2 regions of the Bradyrhizobium arachidis genome follow, and region 2 is predicted to be linked to the other one. Evidence: predicted binding sites of a transcription regulator. Region 2 holds the regulator's gene; the other holds the start of a gene.

Region 1 (7,893 bases), 3.9 Mb from region 2:
GCGGCAACCAGCAGCTGCGCAGCTCGGCGAAGAGGTCGCCGATCGTGTCGAGGTCGTGATCCGGCCTTTGATATTTGGCGCGATCGGCGTCGGACGGAACGCTCTCGACCGTGAGCTGGAGATTCTGGCCGTACGGATAGTCGATCTCGGGAATGCAGGGGCCGGGCTCGAGCGGGCTGCAATAAGACGGCGTACAGGGCCGGCCGTCGAGCACGCTGCACGGCTCGTGCGAAAACGGGATCGGATTGATCTGGCGCGGCCGCGCGTCGGCGGCGATCGTCGACATCGCCAGCAGGAACAGAACGAGGATGCCGCGCCACATGATGCGAGCTCGCGATGTCACACGAGTTGAAGGTGGCATTGCCTCTGACAAGGTCAAGCCTGCGGACGTTCACATGCTTGCGTTCGAGCACGCTGTCGTCGCCCGGCTTGACCGGGCGACCCAGTACGCCGTGACGGCAATGATTGAATCGATGGGCTGCGGCGTACTGGATTCCCCGCCTTCGCGGGGAATGACAGTGGGGCGTTTGGCCAGTGGCGCGCGACGGCGCCCTACCCCTTCTTCTTGACGTCCTTGACGTTGGTGAACTCGATGCCCTCGGCGCGCTCCCTGGTGTAGCCGAGATAGAACTCGTTCCGCGCCAGGTACACGGGATCGCCGTCGACATCATCGGCGATACTGGACGTGTTGGCGGCGATGAAGGTATCGAGCTTCTTGCGGTCCTCGGAGGAGACCCAGCGCGCGAGCTGGAACTCGCTGACCTCGAACTCGACCGGCAGCGAATATTCGGCTTCGAGGCGCGCCTTCAGCACATCGAGCTGCAGCGCGCCGACCACGCCGACCAGTGCCGGCGCGCCGTCGCGCGGGCGGAACACCTGGACCACGCCCTCCTCCGACATCTGCTGGAGCGCTTCCTTCAGCTTCTTCGCCTTCATGGCGTCGGTGAGCCGCACGCGGCGAACGATTTCCGGAGCGAAGCTCGGCACGCCCACGAAGTTGAAATCCTCGCCCTCGGTCAAGGTATCGCCGATGCGCAGCGTGCCGTGATTGGGAATGCCAACGACGTCGCCGGCAAAGGCCTCGTCCGCGACCGAACGGTCCTGAGCGAAGAAGAATTGCGGGCTCGACAGCGGCATGCTCTTGCCGGTGCGCACCAGCTTCGCCTTCATGCCGCGGCTGAGCTTGCCGGAACAGAGGCGCGCGAAGGCGATGCGGTCGCGGTGGTTCGGATCCATGTTGGCCTGGATCTTGAACACGAAGGCGCTCATGCGCGGATCTGTCGCCTCGACCTTGCGCTGGTCGCTGTCCTGCGCGCGCGGCTCGGGCGCGAACTTGCCGAGTCCTTCCAGGAGGTCGCCGACGCCGAAATTGCGCAGCGCGCTGCCGAAATAGACCGGCGTCAGATGGCCCTCGCGGAACGCTTCCAGCTCGAACGGCTTTGAGGCTTCCGTGACGAGCTCGAGCTCGTCCTTCACCGCGGAGGCGTCGAGATTGGCGTTGAGCTTGGCGAGTTCGGCGATCTCGATCTGCTGCGCCGCGCCAGTCTTGGCGCCGCCGCCTTCGAGCAGGCGGACGCCGCCATTGATGACGTCGTAGGTGCCAAGGAAGTCGCGGCCGCGGCCGACCGGCCAGGTCATCGGCGTGGTGTCGAGCGCCAGCGTCTTCTCGATCTCGTCGAGCAGCTCGAACACGTCGCGGCTCTCGCGGTCCATCTTGTTGATGAAGGTGATGATCGGGATGTCGCGCAACCGGCACACCTCGAACAGCTTGCGCGTGCGCGCCTCGATACCCTTGGCAGCGTCGATCACCATGACGGCGGAATCGACCGCGGTGAGCGTGCGATAGGTGTCTTCCGAAAAGTCCTCGTGGCCCGGCGTGTCCAACAGGTTGAACACGAGGCCCTCGAACTCGAAGGTCATGACCGAGGTCACGACCGAGATGCCGCGCTCGCGCTCGATCTTCATCCAGTCCGAGCGCGTGTTGCGACGCTCGCCCTTGGCCTTGACCTGGCCGGCGAGGTTGATGGCGCCGCCGAACAGAAGGAGCTTTTCGGTCAGCGTGGTCTTGCCGGCGTCAGGGTGGGAGATGATCGCAAAGGTCCGTCGTCGCGCCACTTCAGCGGCAAGCGGGGAACGGGCCGGCGATTCGGCTGAGGTGGTGGCGATGTCGGACATGGCGGGAGCGTTTGGCAGGGAAAATGGGCCTGATCAAGCCTGATTTGGTGATTGCGGAGCTCTTCGGCCAGCCCCATATCGCCATTTGGGAGGGACGGCCCTCCTTTTCACAATCAATCGCCAGCGGGGACGACCCTGCCTTGAATGGAGGGTCGTCATGGCCTGGAGCATCCTGTTCGTCGCCGGTCTTCTCGAGATCACGTGGGCGATCGGGCTGAAATACACCGAGGGTTTCACCAGGCTTGTTCCCTCCGTCGTCACGCTCGCGGCGATGGCCGGCAGCGTCATCCTGCTGGGACTTGCCCTCAAATCGCTGCCCGTCGGCACCGCCTATGCGGTCTGGACCGGGATCGGCGCGGTCGGCACCGCCACGCTCGGCATGTTCCTGTTTGGCGAGCCCGCCACCGCCTTCCGCCTCGCCAGCATCGGGCTGATCGTTGCCGGCATCGTCGGGCTGAAGCTCGTCACCTGAAGAGCTGGACCGCCCACCAGCTCAGCGCAGCGACGATCGCGGAGGCCGGGATCGTGATCACCCAGGCATAGACGATCGAGCTCGCCACGTTCCAGCGCACCGCAGAGACGCGGCGGGCCGCGCCGACGCCGACGATGGCGCCGGTGATGGTGTGGGTGGTCGAGACGGGAACGCCGAGGAAGGTCGCCATGAACAGGGTCGCGGCGCCCCCGGTCTCCGCGCAAAACCCCTGCATCGGCGTCAGCTTGGTGATGCGCAGCCCCATGGTGCGGACGATGCGCCAGCCACCCATCAGCGTGCCCAGCGCCATCGCCGCCTGGCACGACAGCACCACCCAGAACGGCACCGAGAATTCGGTGCCGAGATGGCCCTGCGAATAGAGCAGTACGGCAATGATGCCCATGGTCTTCTGCGCGTCGTTGCCGCCATGGCCGAGCGAATAGAGCGAGGCGGAGGCGAATTGCAGGATGCGGAAGGCGCGATCGACCGCGAACGGCGTCGAGCGCACCGAGAGCCAGGACACGATCGCAACCAACAACATCGCGAGAACGAAGCCGACCAACGGCGACAGCACGATCGCCAGCACCGTCTTGGAGAGACCGCTCCACACCGCCGCCGAAATCCCCGCCTTGGCCATGCCGCCCCCGACGAGGCCGCCGATCAGCGCATGCGACGAGGAGGACGGGATGCCGAGCGCCCAGGTCACGAGGTTCCAGACGATGGCGCCGATGAGAGCCGCGAAGATCACCTGGGCATCGACGATCGAGGGATCGATGATGCCGGTGCCGATGGTCTGGGCGACATGCAGGCCAAACACCATGAAGGCGATGAAATTGAAGAAGGCGGCCCAGAGCACGGCGAACTGCGGCCGCAGCACGCGGGTCGACACGATGGTCGCGATCGAATTGGCGGCGTCGTGCAGGCCGTTCAGGAAATCGAACAGCAGTGCGACGGCGATCAGTCCGACCAGGACGGGAAGACCCAACGCGGCATCCACGGCGGCCCTGCCTTACTCTTCGCGCATGATCTGAGCGGAAAACCGCTGCACACTTTTCCGGATCATGCGCTAGACCTGCTCGATGACGATGCTGTTGATCTCGTTCGCGACGTCGTCGAAGCGATCGGCCACCTTTTCGAGGTGGTCGTAGATCTCGACGCCGACGATGAAATCCATCGCGCTGCCATCGCGATGCTTGAGGAACAATTCCTTCAGCCCGATGTCGTGGAGGTCATCGACGCGCCCCTCGAGCTTCGTCAGCTCCTCCGTGATGGCGGTCAGCATCGCGACGTTCGGCCCGATCGATTGCAACAGCGGCAGTGCGCGTCCGACCAGATTGGCGCATTCGATCAGAAGCCCGCCGATCTCGCGCATCGGCGGCTCGAAGGCGCGGACCTCAAACAGCATCACCGCCTTTGCGGTCTGCTGCATCTGGTCGATGGCGTCGTCCATCGAGGTGATGAGGTTCTTGATGTCGCCGCGATCGAACGGCGTGATGAACGTGCGTCGCACCGCCGTCAGCACCTCGCGGGTAACGTTGTCGGCCTCGTTCTCGAACTGGCTGACCCGCTGGCAATAGACCGGCGTCTCCTCGCCGCCATTGAGCACGCCCTGGAGCGCAAACGCGCCCTGAATCACAGTCTGGGCATGGCGGTCGAACAGTTCGAAAAAGCGCTCTTCCCTGGGAAGCAGAGCGCGAAACCAACGCATCATGGGGTCGCTACCGGCTCGAAATGGCCCGGCCCGAACGAGCCGTCACAAAACTGTCATAGACCATTTCGACGCCGCGCGCGTGTCTTCTCACGCCCGCGGCGCCGGATCATCCACCGCTTTAGCGTACCAATGAAATTGATGCGATATCAATGATTTAGAGCGAGCGCCGGAAGTAATGGGCGATTTCGCCAATGACGCCGCGGCGGAAGGTGAGCACGCAGATCACGAAGATCGAGCCCTGAATCACTGTCACCCACTGGCCGAAGCCCGCCAGGTATTGCTGCATGGCGATGATCGCGAAGGCACCAACCACCGGGCCGAAGATGGTGCCGAGACCGCCGACCAGCGTCATCAGCACGACTTCGCCCGACATCGACCAGTGCACGTCCGTGAGCGAGGCGTTCTGGGCCACGAACACCTTCAGCGATCCGGCAAAGCCCGCCAGCGTCCCGGACAGCACGAACGCCAGGAACTTGTACTGGTCGGTGCGATAGCCGAGCGAGATCGCGCGCGGCTCGTTCTCGCGGATCGACTTCAGCACCTCGCCGAATGGCGAGTTGATGATGCGGTAGATCAGCAGGAAGCCGGCGAGGAAGCCGACCAGCACAACGTAATAGAGCACCGTCGGCTTCGACAGATCGAGCACGCCGAACATGCGTCCCTGCGGAATGCCCTGGATGCCGTCCTCACCATGGGTGAACGGCGCCTGGAGATAGATGAAGTACAAGAGCTGCGACAGCGCCAGCGTGATCATCGAGAAGTAGATGCCCTGGCGGCGGATCGAGATGTATCCGGTAATGATCGAGAGCCCGAACGCCGCCGCGATACCGACGAGGATGCCGAGCTCCGGCGGCAGCGCCCACACCTTCAGTGCATGCGCGCTGCAATACCCGGCCGTGCCCAGAAACATCGCGTGTCCGAACGACAGCAGTCCGCCGTAGCCGATCAGCAGGTTGAAGGCGCAGGCCAGCAGCGCGAAGCACAGCGCCTGCATCACGAAGAACGGATAGACCCCTGTGAAGGGCACCGACGCCAGCAGCAGCGCCATCACCACGAAGACGATCATCTCGTCGCGCACCGCGCGCGGGGTTACCGAAAGCGTGTCGTCCGTCAAGGCTGTCATCTCAGGCCGCCCTTCCCGTCAATCCCGTTGGCTTCACCAAGAGCACCAGCACCATCAGCACGAACACGACGGTGTTGGAGGCCTCGGGGTAGAAATATTTGGTCAGGCCCTCGATCACACCGAGCGCGAAGCCCGTGATGATGGAGCCCATGATCGATCCCATGCCGCCGATCACGACCACCGCGAACACCACGATGATGAGGTCGGCGCCCATCAGCGGCCGCACCTGGTTGATCGGCGCCGAAAGCACGCCGGCGAGCGCGGCAAGGCCGACGCCGAGACCGTAGGTCAGCGTGATCATGCGCGGCACGTTGATGCCGAAGGCGCGCACCAGCGTCGGATTCTCGGTGGCGGCGCGCAGGTAAGCGCCGAGCCGCGTCTTCTCGATCAGGAACCAGGTGGCCAGACACACCACCAGCGAGAAGATGACCACCCAGCCGCGATAGACGGGCAAGAACATGAAGCCGAGATTCATGCCGCCCTTGAGCTGGTCCGGAATGGCGTAAGGCAGGCCGGAGGAGCCGAAATAGTTCTGGAACACGCCCTGCACGATCAGCGCGATGCCGAAGGTCAGGAGCAGGCCGTAGAGGTGATCGAGCCCGGTCAGCCATTGCAGCATGGTCCGTTCCAGGATCATGCCGAAGATGCCGACGATGATGGGGGCCAGCAGCAAGGCCCACCAGTAATTGATGCCGCCGAGGTTGAGCAGGAAGTAGGCGACGAAGGCGCCCATCATGTAGAGCGCGCCATGGGCGAAATTGATGATGTTGAGCATGCCGAAGATCACGGCAAGCCCGAGACTGAGCAGCGCGTAGAACGAGCCGTTGATCAGTCCCACCAGTAGCTGAGCGTAAAGAGCCTGCATCGATCCCGCACCCGGTCCCTTCGGCGTTCCCCTGAAAGTCGCCCGCAGGCCATTAAGGCCTGCGGGCCGTTATCTTACTTCTTCAACAGCGCGCACTTGCTCTCGGAGAGCGGCGTGAAGGCCTGGTCGCCCGGCACCGTGCCGACGAGCTTGTAGAAGTCCCACGGTCCCTTGGATTCGGAGGGCTTCTTCACCTCGAACAGATAGGCGTTGTGGATGGTGCGGCCATTGGGCTGGATCTCGCCCTTGCCGAACAGATCGTCCTCGGTCGGCATCGACTTCATCTTCTCGACGACCTTGACGCCGTCATGCGAATTGCCGCCGAGCGCTTCCAGCGCCTTGAGGTAGTGGCGCACGCCCGCATAGACGCCCGCCTGCACCATGGTCGGCGGAGCGTTGTTCTTCATCTTGTCGGCGAACCGCTTGGAGAAGGCACGGGTCTTGTCGTCCATGTCCCAATAGAAGGTCTCGGTGAAGTTGAGGCCCTGCGCAGTCTCGAGGCCGATCGCCTTGACGTCGGTGAGGAACAACAGCAGCGCCGCGAGCTTCTGGCCGCCCTTGACGATGCCGAATTCGGCCGCCTGCTTGATCGAGTTGGTGGTGTCGCCGCCGGCATTGGCAAGGCCGATGATCTTGGCCTTGGAGGCTTGGGCCTGGAGCAGGAAGGACGAGAAGTCCGGCGTGTTCAGCGGATGCTTGACGCCGCCGACGACCTTGCCGCCGTTGGCGGTGATGACGGCGGTGGTGTCGCGCTCGAGCGCTGCGCCGAACGCGTAGTCGGCGGTCAGGAAGAACCAGGTGTCGCCACCGGCCTTCACCAGCGCCTGGCCCGTGGTGTGGGCCAGCATGTAGGTGTCGTAGGTCCAGTGCACGGTGTTGGGCGAGCACTGCGCGTTGGTGAGGTCGGAGGTCGCAGCACCCGAGTTGATGTAGACGCCGTTCTTCTCCTTGACGACGTTGTTGACGGCGAGCGCCACGCCTGAATTCGGCACGTCGACGATGACGTCGACCTTGTCGACGTCGAACCACTGCCGCGCGATCGCGGTGCCGATGTCGGGCTTGTTCTGGTGATCGCCGGAGATGATGTCGATCTTCCAGCCCTTCGCCGCAAGACCAGAATCTTCAACGGCCATCTGCGCGGCGAGCGTCGAGCCGGGACCGCCGAGATCGGCATAGAGGCCCGACTGATCGGACAGCGCGCCGATCTTGACGGTCTTGTCCTGCGCAAATGCGACGCCTGTTGCGGCGAAGGTGAGCGCGGTGGTCAGCAGCAATGACGCAATCGACCTGGTCTTCATGCAACGTTCCTTTTGAATTTTTCTCGTTGGCCGTTCTTCGGTTTGAGCACGATCTCTTCGGAAAACCGCTACACACTTTGTGCTAACGCGGCTCTCCCCATCCTGATCATGCTCTAGACACCGAGATAGGTGTGGAGCTTGTCCATGTTGGCGGCAAGCTCCGAATTGGAAAATCCGTCAATGATCTTGCCGTGTTCGACCACGTAGTAGCGGTCGGCGACGGTGGAGGCGAAGCGGAAGTTTTGCTCG
Region 2 (7,893 bases):
CGCTGCCGATGACGAGGATTTCGAGCGGTTTGCCCGCCTTAACCGCATCGGCGACCCTGGGAAGCTGGCTCTCGCTGGTGAGCAGATAGGACGGCAATTCGCAGGCTGCCGGCGCGGCAGCAGACGCAGCATCGCCCGCGCGCGCCTGGGGCGCGGCGAGACTACCGCATAGCAGGACCAGGCTCAGGAGAACCTTCGCCTTCATCAGCCCCCTCCCGCCAGATCGGCGTTGCCGACGGCGTTTTTGGTTTTCGCACCGCTCTTGTCAGCCACGCGCTTGTACCACGAAATGACAGAGGCCACGCCCCACATGATCAGGATTCCGCAGAGACTAATCAGCGCATGCATGACCGCGCCGCCGGAGACTTCGGCCAGGACGAAATGGCCGGCAAAGGCGAGGAAGACGCCGAGGCAGAAGATCTCGAGCGAGTGCTGGCCGCACAGGATCAGCGGGCGCAGCCAGGGCGATTTCAGGCCCGGCCATTCCCGCGGCAGGAAGCGCACGGTGAGCGCGGCCAGCGCCAGGAAATGCGTGAAGCGCAGCACATCGAGGTCCGTCTTGTCGATCGGATACATCCACTGCTCGAGCCGCTTCGGCATCAAATGCGAAAGCTGCGGCACGTACCAGGTCAGCGTCACGTAGAACGCCGCAACGATATAGGCGATCGCGATCCACATCGTCACCGGCGAGGCCAGGATACGCGACATGCGCCGCGCACCTCCGAGCGCGCACCATGCGCCGAACACGAACAGCAATTGCCAGGCGAGCGGATTGAACGCCCAGAAGCCGTTCGGATAGGCGGAGAAGTAGAGATCGAATTCCCAGGTCACCGCATAGAGCACGGCCGAGAGCGCCAGCGTGACGTCGGGCTTCCACTTCATCGACCACAGGATCAGCGGCAACGCCAGCATCAGCACGATGTAGAGCGGCAGCACGTCCATGTTGACGGGGCGGAAGCGCAGCAGCAACGCCTGCACGATAGTGATGTCGGGCTGCTTGAGGAAATCCATGATCCCCATCTCTTCGGTGTAGAGCGGGTTCTCGAAGCTGGTCGCCACATAGGAGATCTCGGCGAGGAAGATCGTGAACAGGAAGACGTGGGCGACGTAGATCTGCCAGACGCGCCGCAGGATGCGCGCGGTGGCAATGACGAAGCCGCTCTCCAGCATCGCCCGGCCGTAGACGAAGGCGGCGGTGTAGCCGGAGATGAAGATGAATATCTCGGTGGCGTCGCTGAAGCCGTAATTGCGGATCGTGAACCAGGTCAGAAGGCTCGGCGGCAGATGGTCGATGAAGATCAGCCACAGCGCGAGGCCGCGGAACAGGTCGAGCCGGAGCTCGCGCTCGCCGATGGCGGGCAGCGAGATGGCCGAGGCGGCCACGCGCGGTTTTGCGGTTCCCGCGATCGATCCCGTCACTTGGTCGGCAATGGTCATCGGGGCCTAGACACCCTTGCGCAAGTCGCGACGCATGAAGGAGTTTACAGCTCCGGCCATTATCTCGCAAAGCGGCCGGATCACATTTGGGGGTCTACTTCCTCGCGAATTCTGGCGGGACGATGTCGTGAAAACCGCCTCGGGCGTTTGGTTCCGGAGCCGGATTTCGTTATGATGGCGGTCATGTACCGCGCCGTGACCCGCCAGATCGAAGTGACCGTCGAGCCGAACTTTGTTCCGGAGCAATCGTCGGCCGACCGCTCGCGCTTTTTCTGGTCCTACACCATCGTCATCACCAATTCCGGCGAGGAAACCGTGCAGCTCAAGACGCGGCACTGGATCATCACCGACGCCTCCGGCCGCCAGCAGGAGGTGAAGGGCGAGGGCGTGGTCGGCGAGCAGCCGATCCTCGCCCCCGGTGAGCGCTTCGAGTACACCTCGGGCGTGCCGCTCTCGACCGCCTCCGGTTTCATGACCGGCCGCTACCAGATGGTCAGCGAAAGCGGCGAGCGTTTCGAGATCGAGGTGCCGACGTTCTCGCTGGACAGCCCGGACAGCAAGCGGGTGTTGAACTAGGGCGGTGCCGTAGGGTGGGCAAAGCGAAGCGTGCCCACCAATCAACATCGCGAGTGCGGAGGCATGGTGGGCACGGCGCTTTGCGCCTTTGCCCACCCTACGGCACCGAGCACTTGACCGGCAGTACGCTTACGCGTCCTCGACGCCCGCCTCATCCGGCGTGAACTGATACACCGAGCTGCAGAACTCGCAGGTCACGACGACCTTGTCGTCCTTGACCATCGCGGCGCGATCGTCGGACGAAAAACTCTTCAGCATGGACGCAACCGCATCGCGCGAGCAGGAGCATTGCGCCTTGAGAGACAACGGCTTGAACACGCGCACGCCGCGCTCATGGAAGAGGCGATAGAGCAGCCGCTCGCCGGACAGCTCGGGATCGATCAGCTCGACATCCTCGACGGTCTCGATCAGCGAGCGCGCCTCGACCCAGGCGTCGTCCTCGGCAATGCTGTGCACTTCGGCGCCTTCGGGCGCATCGCCGGGATGCAAGTCGGCCTGCCGCGCGCGCTCTGGCGCTTTCGGCAGAAACTGCATCAGCATGCCGCCGGCGCGCCAGCGATGCTTGCCGCCGTCGCTACTGCGCCACTCCTCGCCGACCGCAAGGCGCACCTTGGTCGGGATCTGCTCGGAGCGCAGGAAGTATTCGTGGGCGGCATCTTCCAAACTTCCGCCGTCGAGCGCGACCAAGCCCTGGTAGCGGCTCATGTCGGGACCCTGGTCGATGGTCATGGCGAGATGGCCGCGGCCGAGCAGCGCGCCGGAATCCCTGGCATCACCAAGGCGCGCGGCATCGAAGCGCGCATAGGCGCGCAGGCGATCCGGCGCCTGGTAGTCGACCACCAGGAACGACACCGGACCGTCGGTCTGGGCCTGGAGGATGAAGCGGCCCTCGAATTTCAGCGCCGAGCCGAGCAGCGTCGTCAGCACGATGGCCTCGCCGAGCAGCTTGCCGACCGGCGCCGGATAATCGTGCTTGGTCAGGATCTCGTCGAGCGCGGGACCAAGCCGCACCAGGCGACCGCGCACGTCGAGCGCGTCGACCTCGTAGGGCAGCACAGCGTCATCGATCGGAACCGCTGATGGCGCGCGAACCGGGCCTTCAGGCCCGGTTTTCATGTCAGGGGATTGGAAAACCATGGCGCTTTATCTGGGGTCGGAGGGCGAAAATGGAAGGGCTGCGAGGCGGCGTGTTCCTGATGCGGTTATGATCGCACACGATCCTGCAGATTCGATGTCGTCCCGGGGCGCGCAAAGCGCGAACCCGGGACCCATAACCACAGGCCTGGGTTTGACGAAGACTGTCAGCCTCTAGCCTCTGCCAGCCTGCCACAAGAGAGTGACCGCGGTATGGGTCCCTGCGTTCGCAGGGACGACGATAGTGTATGAGGCGGCCGCGGCGAATTCCAACGCGCCTACTTCACCGCGTCGAAGCACCAGGCCAGAATGCCCTTCTGCGCATGCAGGCGGTTTTCCGCCTCGTCGAACACGACCGATTGCGGGCCGTCGATCACCTCATCCGTGACCTCCTCGCCGCGATGAGCCGGCAGGCAGTGCATGAACAGCGCGTCGGGCTTGGCCAGCGACATCAGCTTGGCATTGACCTGGTAAGGCTTGAGTACGTTGTGACGGTGCTCGCCTTCCTTGTCGCCCATCGACACCCAGGTGTCGGTGACAACGCAATCGGCGCCCTTTACGGCGGCCTCCGGATCGGTGCCGAGCACGATCGGCGCGTTCGTCGCCTTGATCCAGTCGCGCATCACCTTCTTCGGCGCGAGCTCCGGCGGCGTTGCGACATTGAGCTTGAACTTGAAGCGCTCGGCGGCGTGCGCCCAAGAAGCGAGAACGTTGTTGTCGTCACCGGTCCAGGCCACCGTCCGGCCCTCGATCGGGCCGCGATGCTCCTCATAGGTCATGAGATCGGCCATCACCTGGCAGGGATGCGAGCGCCGGGTCAGGCCGTTGATCACGGGCACGGTCGCATGTTGCGCAAGCTCCAGCAGCGCCTCGTGGTTGAGGATGCGGATCATGATGGCATCGACATAGCGCGACAGCACGCGCGCGGTGTCGGCGATGGTCTCGCCGCGGCCGAGCTGCATCTCGGCGCCGGTGAGCATGATCGGCTCGCCGCCGAGCTGGCGCATGGCGACGTCGAACGACACGCGGGTGCGGGTCGAGGGACGCTCGAAGATCATCGCCAGCGTCTTGCCTTCGAGCGGCTTCACCGGCTGGTGCGCCTTCTGCTTCGCCTTCATCGCGGAGGATGCGGCGAGCATGCGCTTGAGCTCCGTCAGCGGCAGCTCGTTGATGTCGAGGAAATGCTTGGGTGAACTGCTCATCAGCTTGCCGCCCGCTTGTTGCCGGCAAGGGCCGTGCAGGCGCGCTCGAGCCGCGCGACGCTATCCTCGATCTCGGTTTCGGTGACGATGAGAGGCGGCAGGAAACGCACGACATTGTCGCCGGCGCCGACCGTGAGCAATTTTTCGTTGCGCAGCGCCGCGACCAGATCGCCGGAGGGCACCACGGCCTTGATGCCGATCAGGAGCCCCTCGCCGCGCACTTCGCTGACGACGTCGGGATGACGGTCGATCACGGAGGCGAGCTTCTGCTTGAGCAGCAGCGACATCTTCTGCACGTGATCGAAGAAGCCGGGCTTGAGCATGACGTCGAGAACGGCGTTCGCAGCCGAGATCGCGAGCGGATTGCCGCCGAAGGTCGAACCGTGCGAGCCGGGCCCCATGCCGGAGGCCGCCTCTGCGGTCGCCAGCACCGCGCCGATCGGGAAGCCGCCGCCGAGCGCTTTCGCCAGCGACATCACGTCAGGCGTCACGCCGGTGCGCCGATGCGCGAACAGATCGCCGGTGCGGCCCATGCCGGTCTGCACCTCGTCAAACGCGAGCAGCAGGCCCTTCTCGTTGCAGAGCTGGCGCAACGCCTTGAGGAAGGCGGGCGGCGACGAACGCACGCCGCCCTCACCCTGGATCGGCTCGATCAGGATGCCGGCGGTCTGCGGGCCGATCGCCTTCTTCACGGCCTCGATGTCGCCATGCGGCACCTGGTCGAAGCCGTCCATCGGCGGACCGAAACCTTCGAGATATTTTGCAGATCCCGTTGCAGCCAGTGTTGCCAGCGTGCGGCCGTGGAAGGCGCCTTCGAAGGTGATGATGCGGTAGCGCTCCGGATGCCCCTTGGAGAAGTGATGATGGCGGACCAGCTTGATCACGCCCTCCAGCGCTTCGGCGCCCGAATTGCAGAAGAACACGAAGTCCGCAAAGCTCTCGCTGCACAGGCGCGCGGCGAGCTTCTCGCCGTCGGGGCTCTGGAACAGGTTCGACATGTGCCACAGCTTCGTCGCCTGCTCCTGCAACGCCTTGACCAGCGCGGGATGGGCATGGCCGAGCGCGTTCACCGCGACGCCCGAAGTGAAGTCGAGATAGCGCTCGCCATTGGTCGCGATCAGCCAGCAGCCTTCGCCGCGCTCGAAACCGAGGTCGGCCCTGGCGAAAACGGGGAGCAAATGCGGCGCGGCGCTGTTGGTCATGACGATCACTTGGATGTTGCGGACGGCTTGAGTGCATTGCGCAACGCACCATTAACCGGCCCGGAAAACGAAACGTGCCGCCTTTTAAGGGCGGCACGTGCGACTATCTTATGCCTGGTGAGACGGGTGTCAATGCCGCCCGAAAGCCCCGGGAAACGCTGAATCCGTAGTCTTGCGGTGCCGATTTTGCGGGATTTTCACCACGGAACATGTGGAAGCGAGTCGGCGGACTCTTGCGCGCGAGTCACGCCATATTGTAGCGTTTGGACTGTCAGATACGACATCTCGTGCAGCAGTTCTGATCCCAAGAGTCCTCATGTACCGGCGTAAACGTTCGGGCGCATCCTGCGTGCCCGGCGAGCCTTAAGGGATTCTGGCGGCACGGGTTTTTCAAGGCTTAGGCATTCGCTGTGAGGCCCCAGGATGGCTGGCCGGCAGCGAGGGAAAGGGTGCAATGACGGTTTTGACCTGGTCCGATGATCGCGTCGAGCAGCTGAAGAAGCTCTGGGAGGCCGGACTTTCGGCCAGCCAGATCGCGGCCGAGCTCGGCAATGTGACCCGCAATGCCGTGATCGGCAAAGTGCACAGGCTCGGCCTGTCCGGCCGCGCCAAGAGCCCCTCATCGGCAGCGCCCCGGCCGCGCAAGGCCCGCCCCGCGCAGCACATGATGCGCGTGAGCCGTCCGATCTCGCGCGGCAACACCGCACTGGCGCAGGCCTTCGAGGTCGAGGTGGAGGCCGAGCCGGTCACCTACGATAACGTGGTGCCGATGAGCCAGCGGCTGTCGCTGCTGGAGCTGAACGAGGCGACCTGCCACTGGCCGGTCGGCGATCCCTCGAGTCCGGATTTCTTCTTCTGCGGCGGCAAGGCGCTTTCCGGCCTGCCCTATTGCGCGCAGCACTCGCGCGTCGCCTACCAGCCGGCGGCGGATCGTCGCCGTGCGCCGGCAAAGCCCGGCACGCGCTGAACGCTGCTTCAAACGACATCGTCCCGGCACGCGGCCGGGACGACCCGTGACATAAAAAAGCGCGCCACTTGGCGCGCTTTTATTTTGCTCGCTTGCAATCGTTCTTACGTCTGCTCCGCCTTCGCAAAGCGGTCGTCGAGCGCGTAGCCGGCGCCGCGGACAGTGCGGATCGGGTCCTGCTCACGACCGAGATTGAGCAGCTTGCGCAGGCGGCCGATATGCACGTCGACGGTGCGTTCGTCGATGTAGATGTCACGGCCCCAGACGCTGTCGAGCAGCTGCTCGCGCGAGAACACGCGGCCCGGATGCTCGAGGAAGAACTCCAGCAGGCGATATTCGGTCGGGCCGAGATCGATCGGCCGGCCCGAGCGCGCGACGCGGCGCTTGTCGCGGTCGAGCTCGATGTCGCCATAGGCGAGCACGGTGGCGAGCCGCTCCGGGCTTGCGCGCCTGAGCAGGCCCTTCACGCGCGCCAGCAGCTCCGGCACCGAGAACGGCTTGACGATGTAATCGTCGGCGCCAGTCGCAAGCCCCCGCACCCGCTCGCTCTCCTCGCCGCGCGCGGTGAGCATGATGATCGGCAGCTGCTTGGTCTCCGGGCGGGTGCGCAGCCGCCGGCACAGCTCGATGCCGGAGAGGCCCGGCAGCATCCAGTCGAGCACGATCAGGTCGGGGATGTGTTCTTTGAGACGGGTGTCGGCGTCGTCGCCGCGCATCACCGTCTCGACGTCATAGCCGTCGCCTTCGAGGTTGTAGCGAAGCAGCTCGGTGAGAGCTTCCTCGTCTTCAACCACCATAATGCGTGCGCCCATGGTGTCGTCGCTCCTTGACTCTTCAGCTATTCGGGACCGTTGTGGCAAAGGTCGTCATGTCACCCTTCGGCCGCTTGTCGGTGATCGCCTGGCCCTCGATCATGTAGAACACGGTCTCGGCGATGTTGGTGGCATGGTCACCGATGCGCTCGATGTTCTTGGCGCAGAACATCAGGTGGATGCAGAACGAGATGTTGCGCGGATCCTCCATCATGTAGGTGAGGAGCTCGCGGAACAGCGAGGTGCAGATGGCGTCGACTTCCTCGTCGCCCTTCCACACCGCCATCGCCGCCGGCAGGTCGTGCGCGGCGTAGGCGTCCAGCACCGACTTGACCTGCTGCTGCACGAGGTCGGTCATGTGCTCGAGGCCGCGGAACAGCTTGAGCGGATGGAAGTCCGTCTCCAGCGCCGCGACGCGCTTGCCCATGTTCTTGGCGAGGTCGCCGATGCGCTCGAGATCGGTCGCGACGCGCATCGCGCCGACGATTTCGCGCAGGTCCACCGCCATCGGCTGGCGACGGGCGATGGTGAGAACGGCGCGCTCCTCGATCTTCTTCTGGAGC

The links. Region 2 encodes PhoB, which activates phosphate uptake and scavenging genes when phosphate is short. Its sites were predicted from a motif close to TGTCATNNANCTGTCAT; they were not measured.
Region 1: the regulator PhoB is predicted to act here: its motif matches at 4,399-4,415, upstream of WN72_RS21275 (DUF47 domain-containing protein).

Annotation. Positions count from the first base shown of each region.
Region 1 covers NZ_CP030050.1:4,614,364-4,622,256, reverse strand. Annotated here, with positions in the region: gene WN72_RS21295 (hypothetical protein) at 1-322, opposite strand, end outside; gene WN72_RS21290 (peptide chain release factor 3) at 553-2,175, opposite strand; gene sugE (quaternary ammonium compound efflux SMR transporter SugE) at 2,333-2,647, shown strand; gene WN72_RS21280 (inorganic phosphate transporter) at 2,640-3,644, opposite strand; gene WN72_RS21275 (DUF47 domain-containing protein) at 3,714-4,358, opposite strand; gene WN72_RS21270 (branched-chain amino acid ABC transporter permease) at 4,513-5,481, opposite strand; gene WN72_RS21265 (branched-chain amino acid ABC transporter permease) at 5,483-6,346, opposite strand; gene WN72_RS21260 (ABC transporter substrate-binding protein) at 6,421-7,644, opposite strand; gene WN72_RS21255 (ABC transporter ATP-binding protein) at 7,758-7,893, opposite strand, start outside.
Region 2 covers NZ_CP030050.1:709,309-717,201, reverse strand. Annotated here, with positions in the region: gene WN72_RS03350 (SGNH/GDSL hydrolase family protein) at 1-205, opposite strand, end outside; gene WN72_RS03345 (OpgC domain-containing protein) at 205-1,437, opposite strand; gene apaG (Co2+/Mg2+ efflux protein ApaG) at 1,621-2,013, shown strand; gene WN72_RS03335 (Hsp33 family molecular chaperone) at 2,143-3,150, opposite strand; gene argF (ornithine carbamoyltransferase) at 3,426-4,349, opposite strand; gene WN72_RS03325 (aspartate aminotransferase family protein) at 4,349-5,551, opposite strand; gene WN72_RS03320 (GcrA family cell cycle regulator) at 6,006-6,518, shown strand; gene phoB (phosphate regulon transcriptional regulator PhoB) at 6,623-7,330, opposite strand; gene phoU (phosphate signaling complex protein PhoU) at 7,353-7,893, opposite strand, start outside.